2 regions of the Kribbella sp. NPDC023855 genome follow, and region 1 is predicted to be linked to the other one. Evidence: riboswitches for the same ligand, from Rfam matches in the RefSeq annotation. Region 1 holds a riboswitch; the other holds the start of a gene.

Region 1 (8,224 bases):
GGCGTCCCGCCGCACGATCTGGTCCCGCAACTGCTCCGCTGTCACCGATCCCTCGGCCAGCTCCGCCTTGCGGCGGGCCATCCGGGCATCCTGGTCCGCGGTCAGCAGCACCTTCAGCTCGGCCTGCGGGGCGACCACCGTGGCGATGTCGCGGCCCTCGACGACCGCGCCACCGGTCGGCTGGGAGGCGTCGATCAGCTCGCGCTGGCGGCGAATCAGCTCGGCCCGGACTTCGAGGTTGGTAGCGATCTTGCTGACACTAGCGCTGATCCGCGGATCGCGGATCGCCTCCGTCACGTCCACGCCGTCGGCGGCGAACTGTGCCCGCTGTGGATCGGTGCTGATCGACAGCTGTACTGCGCGGGCCCGGTCGGCGACCGCGGCGAGGTCGTCCAGGTCCAGCCCGTGCTCCAGCGCGGACCAGGTCACGGCCCGGTACATCGCTCCGGTGTCCAGGTACTGCAGACCGAGCCGGCTGGCGACTCCGCGGGCCGTGCTCGACTTACCGGACCCGCTAGGGCCGTCAACAGCGATGATCATGGCCCGAAGATTACCGGTGGACGGACCAGCCCCGCTCGGTCAGTACCCGGACCAGCTGATCCACCGATGCCGGTTTGACCGACAGCTCGACCTCACCGACCGGGCGGCCCGGGTTGTGGTCGATGCGCAGATCCTCGACGTTGGCGCCGGATTCGGCCGCGTCCGCGAACAGCCGGGCCAGCTGGCCGGGCCGGTCGGGGATGGTGACGAGCACCGGAACCAGATCGATGTGCGGCGTACCGTGCTTGCCCGGGACCCGGATCGCGCCGGAGACGCCGCGGTTCAGTACTGCGGTCACCTCGTCGGTCGCCTCTTCCTTGCCCAGGGCAATCAGCAGGCGGTCCAGCTCGTCGCGGATCTGCTCCAGCAGGCCGCTCAGCGCGGGCGAGTTGGCCGAGACGATTTGGGTCCAGAGCCCGGGGTCGCCGGCCGCGATCCGGGTGACGTCGCGAACACCTTGGCCGGACAGCTCGAGATGCGCTGCCGGCGCGTCGACGAGAGTGCCCGCGGCCAGGGACGACATCAGCTGCGGCAGGTGCGAGACGCGCGCCACCGCGAGGTCGTGGTCGGCGACGGACAGCTCGACCGTCCGGGCTCCCGCGGCCTCGGCGAGCCGGCGTACCAGCTCGACCGCGTCGGGGTCGCTGGTCTCGTGCGGGGTGATCGCCCAGGTCGCGCCCTCGAACAGGTCCGCGCGACCGGCCAGCGGGCCGTTCCGCTCGGACCCGGCCATCGGGTGGCTGCCGACGTACCGGGAAAGTTCTTCCGGTGCGTCGACCAGGGCGCGGGCGTCGAGGAGCGGCTTCGACTTCACGCTGGCCGCGTCGGTGACGATCGCGTCGGTCTGCTGGAGCTGCTCGACGACAACTCGGCCGACATGGTCGGGCGGTACGGCGACGACGACGAGTTGCGGCTCGATCTGGACCAGGCGCGAGCCGGCCCCGATCCGCTCGGCCATCAAGGCGTTGTCGGGATCGGCGTCGACCAGCTCCACCACGACACCGAGCCGGCCGAGCGCCAGGCCGATCGACGTACCGATCAGGCCGGTTCCGACGATCCGGACGGGTCCCCGCAGCTCGGTCACTGGGCGCCGGTCAGGTCGGGGCGCAGGCTGACGGCACCGTGCAGGTAGATGTGCTGGATCTTCTCCCGCGACCGCGGCGACTCGGCGTGCACCATCATCCGGACCACCCGCGGCAGGGCGTGCGGTACGTCGATCTCCTGCATGCACATCAGCGGAACGTCGGTGAGCCCGATCTGCCGGCCGGCCACCGCCGGGAACTCCGAGTGCAGGTCCGGCGTGACGGTGAACAGGATGCTGATCAGGTCCTCCGACTCCAGGTCGTTGGCCTCCAGCACGGCCCGGACCAGCTCGGCGGACCGCTCGAGCAGATGCTCGCGCTCGTCCACCTCGAGCTGGGTGGCACCGCGGATCGCCCGTACCGCCACAGCGTCTGCCTCCTAGATCGATGGTGCTCAGTACTGTCAACCCTAGGACAGAAGCCCCGCCCCGTGCTCCACCGTCTCGGATACTGCTCCTCGCGCCGCCCTGCCGGTTGCGTCAGCGCCCGGTCTGGGCCTCGGCGGCGTCGACGGTCTGCTCGAGCAGGAGCGCGATCGTCATCGGCCCGACCCCGCCCGGCACCGGGGTGATCAGGCTCGCGACCTGCGCCGCCTCACCGAAGTGGACGTCGCCGACGTTGCCTTCGTTGTATCCGGCATCGATCACCACCGCCCCCGGCTTCAGCCAGTCGCCGCGGACGAAGTTCGCCCGGCCGACCGCCGCAACCACGATGTCGGCGGTCCGGACGATGTCTGCCAGGTCACGCGTCTTCGAGTGCGTGTAGGTGACTGTCGCGTTCGATGCCAGCAGCAACATCCCGGCCGGCTTGCCGAGGATCGGGCTGCGGCCGATCACGACGGCGTGCGCGCCTTCCAGCGGTACGTCGTACGCCTGCAGCAACCGGAGGATGCCGCCCGGCGTACAGGAGACGAAGCCGGGCTCGCCGAATGCCATCGCGGCGAATCCGTGCATGGTCACGCCGTCGACGTCCTTGGCCGGAGCGATCGCCTCGAACGCTGCCCGCTCGTCGATCTGCGCGGGCACCGGATGCTGCAACAGGATGCCGTGCACCTCAGGATCGCCGGACAGCTTGTGCAGCTCTGCCACCAGCTCCTCGGTGGTCGTCTCGGCCGGCAGTACGACGCTCCGCGACCCAATCCCGGCCTTCTTGCTCCGGTTCTGCTTCATCCGGACGTACGTCGCCGACGCCGGGTCATCCCCCACGAGCACCGTCGCCAGACACGGCTGTACGCCGGTCTCGGTCCTGAGCTTCTCGGCCCGCTCCCCCGCCTTGGCCACCATCTCGGCCGCCAGCTCGGTCCCGACCATCAACCGTGCTTCAGTCATCACGCACTCCCTCGGGCATCGACGAATCTCTCGGATGCCCAGGCGCGCGGCTCAGCCGGCAGACCACCGGCGGACCGTTCCCCGGTGGTGATCCACCTCAGCGCCAGTCGCGGTCCGCCGGGAAGTTTACTCGGCGCCGAAGAAGCTCCGGCACTGCGCCAGCCCTTCGACCTGTACTGCGCGCGGTCGCCAGTTGGCGCGAGTGAGCCGCAACCGGTCCGAAACCACCGCCTCGCCATGCAGCACGTCGCGCGAGATCCCGTCCGGCTGGTAGCCCAGCTTGCGGGAGACCGCCTGGGAGGCGTGGTTGTCCTGGAAGACCTCCGACGTGGCCGCCTCCGCTCCGAGCTCCGCGAAGGCTAGGTGCAGGAGCAGTACGAGCTTCCGTTCCGTAGCCCTGACCGTGATGGGCCAAGCCGAACCAGGACGAGGAGCGAACTTCCCGCAGTACTGCGAACTGCTTCGCTGCCAGGGTGACTAATCCGATCGGGACGCCGTCGCGGAAGACGGCCAGGTCGAGACCCCAGTCGTCAGGTGACCAACTCCCCAGGCCGCTCCAGTGCGCCTGCATCACCCACTGGGCACGCTTGGCCGGCTCCAGATCGGTCCACGGCGTGAGGAACGGGCGTTCACCGGGTTCGTGGATCCCGGCGGCGGCGAGGTCGGCCAGCTCCGCGAGTTCGTTCTCGGTGGGCAGCCGGAGTACGAGGCGCTCGGTGGTGAGGCGGAGCTGGCGCAGCGGCCAGTGGGTGGTCAGCACCTGGCACAGCGTGAGGCCGACCGAGGCTGCGGGCAACTGAATTTAGAGCAGGCCGGCGTGGTCGAGGACGAGGTAGGCGGCGTCGGTGCCGGTCATGGCGCCGGGGGTGCGGAGTTCGGTGCGGAACTCGTCGAGGGTCAGCTCGACGGGGACACAGTCTTCGAAGTCGTCGAGGGACTGCTTGCCGTCGGGGCGGCAGCCGCGGGCGATCGCGACGTACTTGCGGAAGGTCGAGGAGGAGCCGGACCAGGTCCAGCCCATCACCTCGATCGAGTCGCAGGTGTAGCCGGTCTCTTCCTCCAGCTCACGCCGGCCCGCGTCCGCCGGGTCCTCACCGGGGTCGATCAGGCCACCGGGGAGGTTCGTGACGATCTTGTCCGGCCCCGCGCGAAACATCCGAACGGCGACGATCCGGCCGTCGGGCGTCAACGGAAGAACGGTCACACCGGCTCTGACACCGGCAGCACTCTCCGGTCCGAAGACGTCCCAGTCAGCCTCGCGGCCGTCAGGCAGCCGATACCGCCGCACGTTCACGGTCAGAAAGCCGTTGTAGCCAACCTTCTCGCCGAGCAACACCCACGGCTCAGGATCACCAGGTCGCGGTGGAACCGAAGCGTCCGCCCCGGAGGGGTCCGGGGCGGACGGTAGTGAGGTCGTCACAGCGGGCGGTCGGTGTCCGGGGTTTCGGGTGGGGCGATTGGGGCGTCGTCGTCGTCTTCGGCGGGCGGGGCGACCGGCGAGTCGTCGACGGAGTCGCTCTCGTAGTTGCCGCCGTTGACCGTCTCGGTCGCCTCGGTGTGCGCGGCCGGGTCGGTCGGCGCCGTGTCCGGCCGGGACTCGGACAGGATCCGGGCCAGCGTCTCGTCGGAGATCCGCTTGAACTTGCGCATCTGGGTGCGGGTCCGGTCGAGGATGGCGACCTCGATCTGGTCCGGCTCCAGCTGCCGTACTTCGGTGCCGTCGTGGCCGAGCGCATCCACCGCGAGGCGCAACGCCCCCGCCAGCGAGATGCCCTCGGAGTAGTGCTCACCGACGTACTCCGCGACCTGCTCGGCCGGGCCACCCATCACGGCGTAGCCGCGGACGTCCGCGATCGAGCCGTCGTAGGTGAGCCGGTAGATCTGGTCGTCGGCCGCGGTGGCGCCGACCTCGGCGACCAGGATCTCCACCTCGAGCGGCTTCTCGCCACCGGAGGAGAAGATCGCGCCGAGGGTCTGCGCGTAGGCGTTGGCCAGCGCCCGGCCGGTGACGTCGCGCCGGTCGTAGGAGTACCCGCGCATGTCGGCCAGCCGGACGCCGGCGATCCGCAGGTTCTCGAACTCGTTGTACCGCCCGACTGCCGCGAAGGCCATCCGGTCGTAGATCTCGGCCACCTTGTGCAGCGCCGGGGACCGGTTCTCGGCCACGAACAGGATGCCGTCGGCGTACTGCAGCGCGATCGCGCTGCGGCCCTTGGCGATGCCCTTGCGCGCGAAGTCGGCCCGGTCCCGCATCAACTGTTCGGGCGAGACGTAGAACGGCGTACTCATCTAGGGTGTCGTCCTCTATCAGTCGATGGTGGTCAGGTGAGGGACGCGGCCGGGCCGTCGGGACGCTGGTGCCGGGCGGCCATGATCGAGTCGACGATCTCGCCGATCTCGTCGGCGGACAGCCGCTGGTAGCCGTCGGAGGTGACCACCCCGACCACCGGGAAGATCCGCCGCATCATGTCCATCCCACCGGTCGCGGAGTCGTCGTCTGCGGCATCGACCAGCGACTGGATCGCCGCCGTCACACACTCGGTGGCCGACATGTCGTCGCGGTAGAGCTTCTTCAGCGCGCCGCGGGCGAACACCGAGCCCGAGCCGACGCTGTGGAAGTGGGTCTCCTCGTACCGCCCGCCGGTCGGGTCGTAGGAGAAGATCCGGCCGCCCTTGAGGTCGTGGTCGTAGCCCGCGAACAGCGGCACCACGGCCAGGCCCTGCATCGCCATCGCCAGGTTGCCCCGGATCAAGGCGGACAGCCGGTTCGCCTTGCCGTCGAGGCTGAGCGTGGTGCCTTCGAGCTTCTCGTAGTGCTCGAGCTCCACCTGGAACAGGCGCACCATCTCGACCGCGAGCCCGGCGCTGCCGGCGATCCCGACGCAGGAGTACTCGTCGGCGGGGAACACCTTCTCCATGTCCCGCTGGGCGATGATGTTGCCCATCGTCGCGCGCCGGTCGCCGGCCATCACGACGCCGCCGGCGAAGGTGGCGGCGACGATCGTGGTGCCGTGCGGGACGTCCTTGGACAGGTCACCCGCCCCCAGGTTGCGTCGTCCCGGCAACAGGTCGGGCGCGTGCCCGGCCAGGAAGTCCATGAACGACGAGCCACCTGGGGTCAGGAAGGCTTCCGGCAACCGGCCGGAGGCATCGAATGTCATCTAGCGGTTCACTCCCCACCCTTTTGCACGAAGCCGCGGACGAACTCTTCCGCGTTCTCCTCCAGCACCTCGTCGATCTCGTCGAGGATCGAGTCCACGTCGTCGTCGAGCCGTTCCTTGCGCTCGGCCACGTCCTCGGTCGACTTGACCTCGGTGACCTCTTCCTCGGTCGACGAGCGCTTCGGCTGCTTGTGCTGCTGTCCGCCGTCTTTCGCCATGGCACACACCTCCTAGAACCGCAGTGGAGAGCCGCCCAACCGGCCCTCTATGGCGACCCTACCCGGCCGCGCCCCCAGTAATGGTGCGAACCAGGTCACTGGCGGTGTCGCACTGGTCCAAAAGTGCTCCGACGTGCGCTTTCGTCCCGCGCAGCGGGTCCAGCGTCGGGATCCGCTGCAGCGACTCGCGGCCCGGCAGGTCGAAGATCACCGAGTCCCAGGAGGCGGCGGCGACCTGACCGGCGTACTGCTGCATGCAGCGGCCGCGGAAGTACGCGCGGGTGTCCGTCGGCGGGTGCGAGACGGCCATCCGGATCTCCTCGTCGCTGACCAGGCGCTGCATCCGGCCGGCCTTGACCAGCTTGTAGTACAGCCCCTTGTCCGGACGAAGATCGGCGTACTGCAGGTCGACCAGGTGCAGCTTCGAGTCGTCCCACTCCAGCCCGTCGCGGTCGCGGTAGGACTGCAGCAGCTTCAGCTTGGCGACCCAGTCGAGCTGGTCGGACAGCTGCATCGGGTCGGTCGCGAGCTGGTCGAGAACGCTTTCCCAGCGCTGCAGCACGTCCTTGGTCTGCCGGTCCGCGTCGTCGCCGTACTTGTTCTCGACGTACTTGCGGGCCTGCTCCAGGTACTCCACCTGGAGCTGGACGGCGGTCAGCTTGCGGCCGTCCTTCAGCGTGATCAGGTGCGTGCAGGTCGGGTCGTGGCTGATCTCGTGCAGCGCGGTCACCGGCCGGTCGACGGACAGGTCGTCGGTCAGCCAGCCGTCCTCGATCATCGCCAGCACCAGCGAGGTGGTGCCGACCTTCAGGTACGTCGAGATCTCGGACAGGTTCGCGTCGCCGATGATCACGTGCAGCCGGCGGTACCGGTCCGGGTTCGCGTGCGGCTCGTCGCGGGTGTTGATGATCGGCCGCTTCAGCGTCGTCTCCAGGCCGACCTCGACCTCGAAGTAGTCGGCCCGCTGGCTGATCTGGAAGCCGTTGGTGTTGCCGTCCTGGCCGATCCCGACCCGGCCGGCGCCGGTGACCACCTGGCGGCTGACGAAGAACGGGGTCAGGTGCCGCACGATCGAGGCGAACGGCGTCGACCGGCGCATCAGGTAGTTCTCGTGCGACCCGTACGACGCGCCCTTGTTGTCCGTGTTGTTCTTGTACAGGTTCAGCGGTGGTGCTCCGGGGATCTGCCGCGCCTGCCGGGCGCCCTCCATGATCACCAGCTCGCCGGCCTTGTCCCAGACCACCACGTCACGCGGGTTGGTGCACTCGGGCGCGGAGTACTCCGGGTGGGCATGGTCGACGTACAGCCGGGCGCCGTTGGTGAGGATGACGTTCGCCAACCCGGTCTCCTCGTCGGTGAGCTGACTCGAGTCCGCCACCTCCCTGCTCAGGTCGAAGCCGCGCGCGTCCCGCAGTGGGTGCTCCTCGTCGAAGTCCCACCGCGTCTTGCGCGCCAACGGCTGCGTCTGCGCATAACCGTTCACCACCTGGCTCGAGGTCAGCATCGGGTTCGCCCCGGGCTGGCCAGGAACCGAGATGCCGAACTCGGTTTCGGTCCCCATGATCCGCCGCACACTCATACGATCGAGCCTACGCGGTCGCACCGACCAGAGCATGTCGCCGGTCCACAGCTTCGGCACACGCGGCACTGAGTGGCCACCCGGATCGAGTGTGATCGTTTCCGATCGGAACCGTTCAGGGGCTTGCCTCGCAGGTCCCGACCGTCGAGGGTCCCGGGGTGACGACTGACCTGCGGAGCCTGTTGAAAGGCGCAAGAGACCGCATCCCGGTACGGCCGCTGCGAGACAGGGAAGCCTGGGCAGCGGTCGATCGGGAGCTCCTGGCCGAGCTGCTGGCGAAGGCAGAGGCCGAACGCGCCCGGCCCTGGCCGAACCC
Region 2 (8,224 bases), 130 kb from region 1:
CGAACACACGACCGCTACGGCCACCGGATCGACGAAGTCGAGTTCCACCCGTCGTGGCATTGGCTGATGGACAAGGCGGTCGGCTTCGGACTCCAAGCAGCGCCCTGGACCAGCGACAAACCGTCACCGCACCTCACCCGCGCAGCCGGCTTCTACGTGTGGTCGCAGGTCGAACCGGGTCACGCGTGCCCGATCTCGATGACGTACGCCGCCGTCCCGGCACTGCGCGCCGACAAGACGCTGGCCGACGAATGGATCCCACGCCTCGCCGCCACGCAGTACGACGTACGCCGGCTGCCCGCCGCGGACAAAGCGGGCGTGCTCGCCGGGATGGGCATGACCGAGAAGCAGGGCGGCTCCGACGTACGGGCCAACGTCACCACCGCGACGCCGACCGGGAGTGACGGCGAATATGTGCTCAATGGGCACAAGTGGTTCTGCTCGGCACCGCAGGTCGATGTGTTCCTCGTCCTGGCCCAGGCGGCGGACGGCCTGACCTGCTTCGTCGTCCCGCGGGTCCTTGCCGATGGCAACCGGAATGCGTTTGCTCTGCAACGGTTGAAGGACAAGCTCGGCAACCGGTCGAACGCGTCGAGTGAGGTCGAGTTCCACAACACCGTCGGCTATCGGCTCGGTGACGAGGGTGCCGGCGTCCGGACGATCATCGAGATGGTCGCTGCGACCCGGCTCGACTGCGTGCTCGGCTCGGCTGCGTTGATGCGGCGGGCTCTGGTCGAGGCGACCTGGCACACCGCGCATCGCAGCGCCTTCGGCGACCTGCTGAGGAACAAGCCGGCGATGCAGAACGTGCTGGCCGACCTGGCCATCGAGAGCGAGGCGGCAACCGCTCTCTCGATGCGGCTGGCCGCGGCGATGGACGCTTCGCTCGCCGGTGACGAGCAGGCCGCGGCGTTCCGCCGGATCGCGTTGCCGCTGGCGAAGTTCTGGGTCTGCAAGCGCACCTCGTTCACGGTCGCCGAAGCGCTGGAGTGCCTCGGCGGCAACGGTTATGTCGAGGAGAGCGGTCTCCCGCTGCTGTTCCGCGAGTCCCCGCTGAACTCCATCTGGGAAGGCTCAGGCACGGTCAACGCCCTCGACGTCCTGCGCGCGCTGCGGCGACCCGAGTCGCTCGAGGCGTGGTTGCTCGAAGTCGGTGCGGCGCAAGGTGCCGACCATCGCCTGGACGCTGCCGTGACCGACGTACTGGAAACGCTCTCCGACTTGGCGGGGGCCGAAGCGGGTGCCCGGCGACTGGCCGCGCGGATGGCCGTCTGTCTGCAGGCGTCGCTGCTCGTGCGGCACTCGACCCCGGAGGTGGCCGACGCGTTCGTCGCGTCCCGGCTGGCGGGCGACTGGGGTGGCGTGTTCGGGACGCTGCCGTGCACCACGCCGTACGGTCCGATCCTCGACCGCATCCTCTGACGGAGCCGTCACACGCTAGGGTTACGGCGTCGCGACTGGCGCTGAGGTGGGATCGACCACCGGGGAGCGAAAAGACCGCCGGCACCGTGCGCCTGGGTGCCGCGACCTCGTCACAGGGAGACCTGTGCGACCTCAGGAGAGAGACGAAGATGACTCAACCCTTCGACGCCGCAACCGCGTCGGCCGCGTACCGCAACGCGCTCGAGGTGATCGGCGCGGTGGAACCCACCATCGCCGGCGCGATCAAGGCCGAACTGGCCGACCAGCGCTCCTCGCTGAAGCTGATCGCCAGCGAGAACTACGCCTCCCCGGCGACCTTGCTGACGATGGGCAACTGGCTCTCGGACAAGTACGCCGAGGGCACCGTCGGGCACCGCTTCTACGCCGGCTGCCAGAACGTCGACACCGTCGAGCAGACCGCCGCCGACCACGCTCGTGAGCTGTTCGGCGCGCCGCACGCCTACGTCCAGCCGCACTCCGGCATCGACGCGAACCTGGTCGCCTTCTGGGCGATCCTGGCCCAGCGGATCGAGTCGCCGGCTCTGGCCGAGGCCGGCGCCAAGCACGTCAACGACCTGACCGACGAGGACTGGGCCAAGCTGCGCAAGGCGCTCGGTGACCAGAAGATGCTCGGCATGTCGCTCGACGCCGGCGGTCACCTGACCCACGGTTTCCGGCCGAACATCTCCGGCAAGATGTTCCACCAGAGCTCCTACGGCACCGACCCGGAGACCGGGCTGCTCGACTACGACCTGGTCGCCCAGACGGCTCGCGAGTTCAAGCCGCTGATCCTGATCGCCGGCTACTCGGCGTACCCGCGCAAGATCAACTTCGCCAAGATGCGCGAGATCGCAGACGAGGTCGGCGCCACCCTGATGGTCGACATGGCGCACTTCGCCGGACTCGTCGCCGGGAAGGTCTTCACCGGCGACTTCGACCCGGTACCGCACGCCCACGTCACCACGACCACCACGCACAAGTCGCTCCGCGGCCCGCGCGGCGGCATGGTGCTGTGCCAGCCGGAGTACGCCGACGCCGTCGACCGCGGTTGCCCGATGGTGCTCGGTGGCCCGCTCAGCCAGGTGATGGCGGCCAAGGCGGTCGCGCTGGCCGAGGCGCGTCAGCCTTCGTTCCAGACGTACGCGCAGAACGTCGCGGACAACGCGGTGACGCTGGCCGAAGGGCTGATGAAGCGCGGCGTGAAGCTGGTGACGGACGGCACGGAGAACCACCTCGTCCTGCTCGACGTCTCGTCGTACGGCATCACCGGCCGCCAGGCCGAGTCGGCGCTGCTCGACGCGGGCATCGTGACGAACCGCAACGCGATCCCCCGCGACCCGAACGGCGCTTGGTACACCTCGGGCGTCCGGATCGGTACGCCGGCCCTCACCACCCGCGGCTTCGGTGGCGACGAGTTCGACCGCGTCGCCGAACTGATGGTGGAGGTCCTCTCCAGCGTCACCCCGACCAAGACGTCGGCCGGCGCCCCGTCCAAGGCGAAGTACATCCTCGCCGACGGCGTAGCCGACAAGGTCCGAGCCGCCTCCGCCGAACTCCTCGACAAGCACCCCCTCTACCCAGGTCTCGACCTGAACTGATCATGGTTCGTCCCAGCGCCCGCCTCCCCTCGAGGCGGGCGCTGTGTCATATCCGTGGGGTTTGGAACGTCAGAGGGCTGACGGGGAGATGACGGAGGAAGTTGACAGTGGATGATCATGATGGGCTGGCTGAGGAGTTCGAGGGGTTTCGCGGGCATTTGCGGGCGGTTGCCTATCGGATGTTGGGGTCGCTGACTGAGGCGGAGGATGCCGTTCAGGAGGCGTGGTTGCGGCTGGCCCGGACCGATACCAGTGACGTCGCGAATCTCGGTGGGTGGCTGACGACTGTGGTCAGCCGGGTGTGTCTGGACATGTTGCGGTCCCGGAAGTCCCGGCGCGAGGAGCCGCTGGAGACCTTCGTGCCGGATCCGGTGGTGACGGTGGGCGACGACCCGGTCGAGCAGGCGATGCTCACCGACTCGGTGGGCTTGGCCTTGCTGGTGGTTCTCGAGACGCTGAGTCCGGCTGAGCGGCTGGCGTTCGTGTTGCACGACATGTTCGCCGTGCCCTTTGACGAGATCGCGCCGATTGTCGGGCGCAGTACTGCGGCAACTACCCAGCTCGCCAGCCGCGCGCGGCGACGGGTGCGGGGCGCTGCGGTGCCGGACTCCGATCTCGCGGCTCAGCGCAAGGTGGTCGACGCGTTCCTGGCAGCCGCGCGGGTAGGCGACTTCGAGGCCTTGGTCACCGTGCTCGATCCCGATGTCGTACTACGGGTCGACGTCGGCGCGACCGGGCCAGGAGCTCTGCTGCGGGGTATCGAGGCGGTGGCCGGGCAGGCCCGACTGTCCGCTCGGAACGGCGCGACACCCCGGGAGGCCATCGTCAACGGCGCGGCAGGCTGGGTGTCCTACATCGAAGGGCAGCCGCGTGCGGTGCTCAGCCCCACGGTCCGCGGCGGCCGGATCGTCGAGATCAACATCCTCGCCGACCCGGCCCGCATCGCCCAGCTCGCCCTGCCCGCGTTGGACTGACTCGCACGACGCAGCCAGTCAGTGGAGACCGGGACGGCCGTTCGCCTCGAACCGCGGCCGTCCCGCGTCCAACTGCAGCCGAGCCCGTACGACGACCTGACGGCACGCGGACTCCGTACGCCCCACCGCCGCCGCGATCTCCGGGAACCCGAACCCGAACACCTCGCGCAGCACGAACACCGCCCGCTCCAACGGACTCAACCGCTCGAGGAGCAGCAGCGACGCCATCAGCACCGAGTCAGCCAGCTCCACCAGCGGCCGCGGCTCCTCGAACTCCGCGGCCTCTGTCATGCCAGCTCCGCCTTGAAGCCCTGCCGCCACGACGGGTAGCGCAGCTCCCAGCCGAGCTCCCGCTTGGCTTTCGCGTTGGAGAATCCCCGGCCCTCGGTCATCAGGCCCACCGCTACGTCGCCCGCGAGCGGCCGGGCCAGCCACGCCGGAATCCGCATCGGCGGTTTCGCCCCAGCGCACTCCGCCAGGTAGGGCAACCACTTGTTGGCCGGAGCGGGTTCATCGTCAACGATGTTGAACACGCCCTTGGCCTCCTGCTCGACGGCCAGCACCGTCGCCCGCGCCGCGTCGTCCAGGTGAATCCACGAGCAGTGGCCGTCGCCTCCCCCGACCACCGGGAACTGCCGCTTGCGCACGGGTTCCACCAGAGTCTCGGTGGAACCCGGCCCGTAGAACCATCCGTACCGCAGTACTGCGCCACCTGCCTTCACGACCGTCTCCTCGACATAGCGGAGCGCGGCCGCGCTCGGCCCGGGCAGCCCTTCCAGCGGGTCCTCCTCCGTCTTCACCCATCCGCCTTGGCGCTGGCCGTTCCAGCCGGCATAGGCCTGCGCGACGAAGTTCGTGACGCCGCTCGCCTGGGCGGCGGCCAGCAAGTGGTCCGTCCCCTCGGTCCGAAGCCGGTTGGTCCCGGCGAACCAGCGGTCCATGTGCTTCAGGTCCGGCTTGCCGGTGATCGCGGTCATCTGATGCACGATCGCGTCGGGTTGCGCCTTGGCCACCGCCTCACCGACCGACACCGCATCCAGGCCGTCCATCACGACGCCTTCCGCGCCCAGCTCCGCCAGCAACTCGAGCTTCGCCGCGCTTGTCGTCGACGCCGTCACCTGATGCCCTCGCGCCACCAACTGTGGCACCAACTGCCGCCCGAGCGCCCCGGTCCCACCTGCCACGAATACCCGCATATCCATCACCTTTCTCGCTTGTTTCACCCCCAGACAAAGCGAGACCGGCGATCTGTGACATCGGGTGCTGCGAGCTCAGTTGGTCAGTGCGTACACGGCGACGGCGGTGAAGTCGTCGGCGGGTTCCGAGGCCTGCCAGGAGCGGACGTCGTCGACGTAGCGGGAGCCTCGGCCGGTGAACTCTTCGTAGCGGTCGGTACCGTCGGCGGGGCAAGGCTTCATGTTGTCCATGTTGTCGCCGAGACCGTCCGCGAAGAGGTCCGCGGAGTTCGGGCCGTTGACGACCGCACCGGTCAGCGGCCGGTCGACGATGTTCGAGATCTGGTGATGAGGGCAGCCGGCGCTGTTCTCGCCGACGCCGACCATGAACGAGACGCCCCACGGGTTCGCCCCGAAGGTCCAGCTCAGCTGGCCGGCACCGAAGGCGTCGTACCGGCGATCACCGGTGGCGTCGCGGTAGAGCCGGGCCGTGGCCGCCAGACCGAACGCATGCGGTACTGCGTCGAAGTTGTCGTACTGCGCGCCGGCGCCGAACGGGTCGTTCGCCGCCCGCTTCACCCCGATCTCAAGCTGGGCCGCAAGATCGCTCTTCAACGCCTTCACATCGACCGGCACCCGGCGGTCGGCCCGCGCGGCGCGGATCAGATCCGCATGCGCGAGAGCGCTCACGTCGTACAGGTTGAACGTGTCGCCGCCCGCCTCGTGCGTGCGGTACTCCCCCGCCCAGTACTGCGCTGCCTTCAACCAGCCGCGCGCTCGGGGATCCCGCAACTTCTGGGCGGCGAGAGCGAGTTCGGCGGCGCCCAGTTCGAGGTCGTCGCGCCAGTTGCTCTCCGGGTAGAACGCGAACGGCAGCGACGTCACCAGTTGCTGGACGTCCGTCGTCTGGGCTTGCGCGTAGATGGCGGCGGCTGTCTCGAGATGCCGCCGGGCGCGAGCGGGCGACGTACGGGCTTCGACCTGTGCTGCCAGGGCGAAGGCAGCGGCCGTCCGACCTGCCAGGTTCGGGCTGATCGGCTTGCCAGGAGCGGCGGCGCGGAAGACCGGGCGGTTCTTGAGGAACTGGTGCCCCGGCGCGTTGTCGTGATCGTCGGCCTCCGGCAGCCGCCAGACGTCGTGGTCGCCGACGAAGGTCTCCTCGACGTTCCCCGTCCCGGCGCCGACCTGGATGTAGAGCGTCTTGGTCCGCTCGTCCCACATCTTGTCCAGCCAGGTGAGCCCGTGCCGCGCTTCCTTCAGCAGCTGGGAATCCGGCCGCCGGCCGTCCCGGGCCGAAGCCCAGAGCAAACGAATCCGAGTACGCCGCGATGTGGGTGAACTTGAGGTAGTCGCCGGCGTCGTACCAGCCACCCTCGACATCCACCGGCCCGCCGATCCGCTGCAGCTCCCCCACGGTCTGATCCGTGTCCGGACCCGCGAAGACCGGCCACTCGTAGACGCTCGCCGCACGGTCCGTGAGGTGCGCCGGCTTGCGCCCAAGCGCTCCGGCGACGATGTTCGCACCGTCCCGCTGCTCGGTGAAGAAGTTCACCGCCTTGTCCTTGGGCCCTTCCAGCACCCGCTTCTCCGAGCCGATCTCGAAGGCAGGCGACGTCGGAACTCCTGCCACCTTGACCCGATAGCTTCCCGGCCGCCGCAGCTTCGAGAGATCCAGCCGATAGACATGCTGGTACTTCGCGTTCCACGACCCGGCGTCCTGCCCCGCGCGCCCGACGAGCACTCGCCGCCCCCGCTCGTCGACCACCTCGAAGCGCGCCCCCGCCGCCGCCTCCGAGGTCATCAGGTACGCCGCTGCGCCTGCCGCGCCGCTGTAACCGAGTTGGTTCACGCGGATCAACCCGACCCCACCGCCGGTCGATCCGTACTCACCACCGTCCCGCGTACTGGCTCCGGTCCCGGCAGCCGTGAGCGGAGTCACCGCCAACCCGGCGGCCAAAGACAGCGAGATGACGCGGCGGAACGTCCCCATCGGTGACTCCTCTGCACTAACCATTAGGAAACCTTCCTAACGATTGCGGACACGGTAGCGCAGCCCACCGAGGGTGTCGAGATGTCTGACCAGGACCTCGCGGAGCTTCTCGGCGGTGGCGACCTCGGGCCGGGTCGCCGCATGGACGGCGAGGCCGTCGATCACCGCATGGAGCCGATCCGCCTCCACCTCGACTTCGACCTGATCCCCGGCGATCGCAGCCACCCAACGACGGCAGCCGGCGCGCAGCGCGTCGTAGCTCCGCTCGGCGCATTCGCGGAGCTCCGGGTCGACCAGTGCGCGTGCGGTGAACGCCAGCCAGACGAGATTCTCCTCCTGGCGCTCTTTGTCGAGAGGCAGGAGCTCGAGCAGGAAACGCTCCGCGGTCGCGCGCGGGTCGCCGGCCGGGTCGAGCGCGCCGAGACGGCCCTCGATGCGTTCGACCACCTGGTTCATCGCGAAGACCAAGAGCTCGGCCTGGGTGCTGAACATGTGGCGCAGCGATCCGTTCGACAGCCCGGCCTCGCGGGCGACGTTGCGGACCGACGCCTGCTCGAGCCCGTCGCGGAGGATCACCCGCCAGGCCGCCTCCGCGAGCTGCCGGCGTCGTTCCACGGCATCGACGATCTTCGGCATGGTTTTTTATAGCACAGTCGTGCTATCTTCCGGGCTATTAGTACAGCTGTACTATCAAGGAGGATCATGTCGACCACGACCGCCCCAGCCCGCGCCTCGTCCACGCTCCGCCACCTGGCGCTTCAGCGAAGCGTCCAGTTCACCGCCGCCCTCTGGATTGCCGCCAACGTCGCCGTTCTGCTCGTCGCGGAGGAGGCCCTGCCCTTCGGCTGGCCGGATGTGCCCGGTTCGACGGTCGACCACGTGGTGAGCACGAACCTCGGGCTGCTGTGGATCTTCGGTTTGATGGCCATCACCTGCCTCCTGACCCGGAAGCGCAGCCGGCCGGACCTCGCCGCCAGAGCCCCCGAGTTCGCGATCGCGCGACGGGAGACCCTGCTCCTGCTTGCCTACGGGGCACTCGGCCTCATCGGCGGCTTTGTCCTCGCC

Evidence for each region. Region 1 has a riboswitch for ZMP and ZTP ahead of AB0F51_RS03355 (bifunctional 5,10-methylenetetrahydrofolate dehydrogenase/5,10-methenyltetrahydrofolate cyclohydrolase). Riboswitches for the same ligand answer to the same signal wherever they lie in the genome.
Region 2: another riboswitch for ZMP and ZTP. It lies ahead of AB0F51_RS03955 (glycine hydroxymethyltransferase); the one in region 1 lies ahead of AB0F51_RS03355 (bifunctional 5,10-methylenetetrahydrofolate dehydrogenase/5,10-methenyltetrahydrofolate cyclohydrolase).

What each region holds. Positions count from the first base shown of each region.
Region 1 covers NZ_JBFAAA010000001.1:726,339-734,562, reverse strand. The annotation lists gene cmk ((d)CMP kinase) at 1-540, opposite strand, end outside; gene AB0F51_RS03365 (prephenate dehydrogenase) at 551-1,624, opposite strand; gene aroH (chorismate mutase) at 1,621-1,989, opposite strand; gene AB0F51_RS03355 (bifunctional 5,10-methylenetetrahydrofolate dehydrogenase/5,10-methenyltetrahydrofolate cyclohydrolase) at 2,102-2,950, opposite strand; ZMP/ZTP riboswitch at 2,980-3,071, opposite strand; gene AB0F51_RS03350 (GNAT family N-acetyltransferase) at 3,048-3,746, opposite strand; gene AB0F51_RS03345 (NUDIX hydrolase) at 3,753-4,286, opposite strand; gene prcA (proteasome subunit alpha) at 4,367-5,239, opposite strand; gene prcB (proteasome subunit beta) at 5,272-6,111, opposite strand; gene AB0F51_RS03330 (ubiquitin-like protein Pup) at 6,120-6,329, opposite strand; gene dop (depupylase/deamidase Dop) at 6,388-7,908, opposite strand; gene AB0F51_RS03320 (heparinase II/III family protein) at 8,067-8,224, shown strand, end outside.
Region 2 covers NZ_JBFAAA010000001.1:858,543-866,766, reverse strand. The annotation lists gene AB0F51_RS03960 (acyl-CoA dehydrogenase family protein) at 1-1,422, shown strand, start outside; ZMP/ZTP riboswitch at 1,444-1,527, shown strand; gene AB0F51_RS03955 (glycine hydroxymethyltransferase) at 1,572-3,020, shown strand; gene AB0F51_RS03950 (sigma-70 family RNA polymerase sigma factor) at 3,128-3,994, shown strand; partial or broken gene AB0F51_RS03945 (sigma factor-like helix-turn-helix DNA-binding protein) at 4,037-4,243, opposite strand; gene AB0F51_RS03940 (NAD(P)-dependent oxidoreductase) at 4,282-5,190, opposite strand; gene AB0F51_RS03935 (glycoside hydrolase family 9 protein) at 5,266-6,477, opposite strand; partial or broken gene AB0F51_RS03930 (cellulase N-terminal Ig-like domain-containing protein) at 6,545-6,970, opposite strand; gene AB0F51_RS03925 (TetR family transcriptional regulator C-terminal domain-containing protein) at 7,196-7,795, opposite strand; gene AB0F51_RS03920 (hypothetical protein) at 7,862-8,224, shown strand, end outside.